Regions from separate parts of the Variovorax sp. 160MFSha2.1 genome, predicted to be linked through region 1. Evidence: riboswitches for the same ligand, from Rfam matches in the RefSeq annotation. Region 1 holds a riboswitch; the other holds the start of a gene.
The links. Region 1 has a riboswitch for glycine ahead of ABL838_RS03970 (D-amino acid dehydrogenase). Riboswitches for the same ligand answer to the same signal wherever they lie in the genome.
Positions count from the first base shown of each region.

Region 2: it holds a riboswitch for glycine, as region 1 does, so the genes downstream of both, gcvT (glycine cleavage system aminomethyltransferase GcvT) here and ABL838_RS03970 (D-amino acid dehydrogenase) in region 1, are expected to answer to the same signal.

Region 1 covers NZ_CP157624.1:928,439-930,821, forward strand. The annotation lists gene ABL838_RS03965 (hypothetical protein) at 1-242, shown strand, start outside; gene ABL838_RS03970 (D-amino acid dehydrogenase) at 221-1,540, opposite strand; glycine riboswitch at 1,634-1,739, opposite strand; glycine riboswitch at 1,743-1,840, opposite strand; gene rfbB (dTDP-glucose 4,6-dehydratase) at 1,958-2,383, shown strand, end outside.
Region 2 covers NZ_CP157624.1:4,176,960-4,179,342, forward strand. The annotation lists gene ABL838_RS18975 (hypothetical protein) at 1-236, shown strand, start outside; gene ABL838_RS18980 (YkvA family protein) at 286-696, shown strand; gene ABL838_RS18985 (DUF6506 family protein) at 935-1,219, shown strand; glycine riboswitch at 1,240-1,337, shown strand; glycine riboswitch at 1,350-1,463, shown strand; gene gcvT (glycine cleavage system aminomethyltransferase GcvT) at 1,509-2,383, shown strand, end outside.

The DNA of each region.
Region 1 (2,383 bases):
GCGATTCACTGAGATTTTTCTGTGACCTGGAGATCCGGAAACTGCACGGCAGACCATTGCTGGATGCCGAGATATTCGTGAGCGGCGCCCACAGGCCTTGCGATGTCGCCGAAAGCGCCGATGCTCGCCGCATCGGCTTCGGTCTTCAGTTGCTGAGAGTCGACATGCTGCCGACGGGCGACAGCAGTCGTGACGGAAGCGAAACAGCGAGTGTTCGGCCTCAGGACGCGCTCGTGGAGTGAAGGCGGCTCGTCTTCGAGCCACCTGGGCGGGCTATGCCCGTGAACGCGAAATCCACCTCCGGTTCCAGCCCGCTCACGATCCGCGCGATCGACTTGCCCGAGCCGCAGGCGTGCGTCCACCCGAGGGTGCCATGGCCAGTGTTGAGGAACAGGTTCGGCAGCTTCGTCTTGCCGATCAGCGGGACATTGCTCGGCGTGGCGGGGCGCAGGCCGGTCCAGAACTGGGCCTGGGTGGTGTCGCCGGCGCCGGGGAAGAGTTCTTCGACGCGGCGCACGATGGCCTCGCAGCGCACGCGGTTCAGGTCGCGGTCGTAGCCGTTGAGCTCGGCGGTGCCGGCGATGCGCAAGCGGTCGCCCGAAGCCGAGGTGTAGCGCGAGAAGACGAGCTTGAATTCGTCATCCGTCAGCGAGACCTGATGGGCCTTGGAGGCGTCCTTGACGGGCAGGGTCACCGAGTAGCCCTTCGCAGGATAGATCGGCAACCGGATGCCCAGCGGCGCTGCGTAAAGCGGACTCAGCGAGCCCATCGCCAGCACGAAGGCGTCCCCGCGGATGCGCTGGAAGCGGCCTTCGCTGTCGGTGGCCTCGACGTGGTCGATGATGCCGCCGGCCTCGCGCAGCGCGGTGACGGTGTGGCTCATCAGGAACTTCACGCCCGCGGCGGCGGCCAGCCCCACGAGTTCACGCGCGAAGCGGTTGGCGTCGCCGGATTCGTCTTCGGCCGTGTAGGTGGCGCCGGCCAGCTTGGGGCGGATGTGGGCGAGGGCAGGCTCGATCTTCACGGCCTCGTCGGCCGAGATGACGCGGCGCTCGCAGCCCAGGGTGCGCATCTGCTCGGCGGGCTCGAGAGCACCGTCGAACTCCTTCTGCGTCGTATAGAAGTGCAGGATGCCCTGGGTGCGCTGGTCGTAGTTGAGGCCGGTGTCGCGGCGCAACTGTTGCAACATCGAACGGCTGTATGTACCCAGACGAACGATCTGTTCGATGTTGTGGCGGGTGCGCGCCGGCGTGCATTCGCGCAGGAACTGCAGGCCCCAGAGCCACTGGCGCATGTCGGCGCGCATGCGGAAGAGCAGCGGGGCGTCTTCCTTGCCCAGCCATTGCAGCACCTTCAGCGGCGCGCTGGGGTTGGCCCAGGGTTCGGCATGGCTGACGGAGATCTGCCCGCCGTTGGCGAAGCTGGTTTCGGCGGCCGGGGTGGCCTGCCGGTCGATCACGGTCACTTCGTGGCCGAGTTGCTGGAGGTAGTAAGCCGAAGTCACGCCGAGCAGGCCGGCGCCGAGGACGATCACGCGCATTTCAAGTACCTTTGAGGTTGCAGCGCTTGAATGGCGGGCGTGGATTGCTATTGAATGAATAGCAAAAACAACCGGACGACCGCAGTCCAAGTTGCCGCTCCCCCTGTCCTCGGTACCTGAGAGATTCACCCGCTGCGCCCGCAGAGGGTTTGCTCCTTCGGTGCGCCACATGGCGTGGCGGCTCTCCAGACGGCGTTTCAGTTGTTGCAGTACAGGCCCTTGCGAGGCCGACCTGAGCGTTTATGGGAGTTTGCGCCTTCGGTAGGGCCACCGGGTGGCCCGCTCTCCTGCAGTGGAGGCGATTGTAGGCGGAGCCTGCTCGGGCGCCAACCTCTGGATTCTCTCCCTTGGGCCAATGGGATAATCACCTGTTGATCTGCCGGACGGCGATCGTTCCACATAACTGCAGGGGACTTCATGATCCTGGTTACCGGCGGCGCCGGCTTCATTGGCGCCAACTTCGTACTCGACTGGATCGCGAACAGCGACGAGCCCGTCGTCAATCTCGACAAGCTGACCTACGCCGGCAACCTCGAGACCCTCGCGTCGCTCAAGGGCAACCCCAAGCACATCTTCGTGCAGGGTGACATCGGCGACAGCGCCCTGATCGACCGCCTGCTCGCCGAGCACAAGCCCCGCGCCGTGGTCAACTTCGCCGCCGAGTCGCACGTGGACCGCTCGATCCACGGCCCCGAGGACTTCGTGCAGACCAACGTGCTCGGTACCTTCCGCCTGCTCGAATCGGTGCGCGGCTTCTGGGGCGCGCTGCCGGCCGAGCAGAAGTCGGCCTTCCGCTTCCTGCACGTCTCGACCGACGAGGTCTACGGTTCGCTCTCCAAGACC
Region 2 (2,383 bases), 3.2 Mb from region 1:
TGGCGACCACGCGCATGTTCCTGTTCGACATCTGCGAGCGCATGTTCGTGCGCCGCGACCCGAAGTTCGCGCTGCAGATGCGCGACGCCCTGCGCGAGGCGCGCGACCGCGAGGCCATGCTGACGATCGCCGCGCTGATGCTCACCGAGATCGAGAAGACCGCGGGCGCGGAGCGCGCCGAGTCGCTGCGCGAGCGCATCGACCGGCTGCTGCCGCCGGCCGAAGTGATTCACTGAGAACTTCGATCGGGGCGATGGCCGCCACGGCCTGTGACACCATCGCCGGGTGAATTCCCCGCCTCCCGCCTCCACCTCGTTGTCCGAGCGCCTTCGCAGCTGGGCCAGGCGCCTCAAGCGCGACGGCGTCACCCTCTGGTTCGCCTGCCGGCACGCCTCCACGCCCTGGTATGCGAAGGCGCTGGGTGTTTTCGTGGTGGCCTATGCGCTCAGCCCGATCGACCTGATCCCCGACTTCATTCCGGTGCTGGGCTACGTCGACGACGTGCTGCTGCTGCCGGGGCTGATCTGGCTCGCGGTCCGGCTGATTCCCGCGTCCGTGCTCGCCGAATGCCGCGAGCGGGCCGATGCCTGGATGCAAAGCTCGGGCTCGAGGCCGACCAGCCGCTGGGGCGCCGCGCTGGTCGTGGCCGTGTGGATCGCGGTCGCCGCAGGGGCGTGGTACCTGTGGGTGCGCTGAGCGCATCGAGAAGATGGTCGTTGCGGAGCGCGCCGAATCGCTGCGAATGAAAAGCCGGCCGACGCCAGCGGCTTCGGCATTGCTTCATCGTGTCCGACCGTACATCGGACATCTGGAACCGGTGGTCATGAATCTTGCGGATGCGAAGCGCTGCAAGGTGTACGCTGAACCGAGCAAGCAGCCGCCAGAGGCACCGCTTGCCTCAACGCTCATCAATGCATAAAGGGAGAACAAGCCCATGGCTCTCACAAGTTTCGGATTCATCGTGACGGGAGACCGATTTGTCCAGCATCAGGGAACAGACAAGTTCCGAATGAAGGTCGTAGGAGTCGCAACCGCCTCCGAAGGTATCGAGGTTGCGCAGGAGATGGTTCGGGAAGGTGTACAGCTCATCGAACTCTGCGGCGGATTCAGCCCCGTGTGGGCGGGCAAGATCATCGAGGCCATCGACTACGCCGTGCCCGTTGGCGTGGTCGCGTACGGGCCGGAGTCGATCGACTCGATGCACCGTCTGTTCTCCTAGCGATACCCGATCAACTACACTCTCGAAAGTCAGGAGAGAGCCCCGCATGCCGGGGCCGCCGAAGGCGCAGGGGGCAAATTTCCCCCGAACGCTCAGGCAAAAGGACTGACGAGGCGCCGGTGAAAACCGGCGTTTCCTTGCTGGAGAGAGGCCGCCGCATCCAAAACAGGAGCAGCGGCCCACCGAAGGAGCAAACCCCGATCGTGGGGCGAATCTCTCAGGTAAAGCGGACAGCAGGGGTGGCCCATGGCTTGCGTCATGGATTTCGACTGCCCCTTTGGAGTGCCCCGTGGCCGCTTCTTCCGCCCCCGCTACCGAACTTCTCAAGACGCCGCTGTATGACCTCCACCTGGAGCTGGGCGCCCGCATGGTGCCCTTCGCCGGCTATTCGATGCCGGTCCAGTACCCGGCGGGCCTGATGGCCGAGCACAAGCACACGCGCGACGCGGCCGGCCTCTTCGACATTTCCCACATGGGCCAGCTGCGCCTGGTCGGGCCCGACGCCGCGGCCGCCTTCGAGACCCTGATGCCCGTCGACGTGATCGACCTGCCCGCCGGCAAGCAGCGCTACGGCCTGCTGCTGGACGACGAGGGCGGCATCCTCGACGACCTGATGTTCTTCAACGAGGGCAACGGCTCGATCTTCGTGATCGTCAACGGCGCCTGCAAGGTTGCCGACATCGCCCATATCCAGAAGAAGATCGGCTCGCGCTGCGAGGTGCGCCCCCTGCCCGAGAACGCGCTGCTCGCGCTGCAGGGCCCGCAGGCTGCGGCCACGCTGGCGCGGTTGTCGCCCGGCGTCGAGCGCTTCGTGTTCATGACGGGCGGAGCGGTGCAGATCGACGGCATTGCGGCCTTCGTCACCCGCAGCGGCTACACCGGAGAAGACGGCTTCGAGATCTCGGTGGCCGCATCCGACGCCGAACGCCTCGCCCGCCTGCTGCTGGCCCAGCCCGAGGTCAAGCCCATAGGCCTGGGAGCGCGCAATTCGCTGCGGCTCGAGGCGGGACTTTGCCTCTACGGCAGCGACATCGACACCACCACCACGCCCGTCGAGGCCTCGCTCAACTGGGCGATGCAGAAGGTGCGCCGCGCGGGCGGCGCGCGCGAAGGCGGTTTTCCGGGTGCCGCGAAGGTGCTCGCGCAGCTCGCCGCCTCCACCGC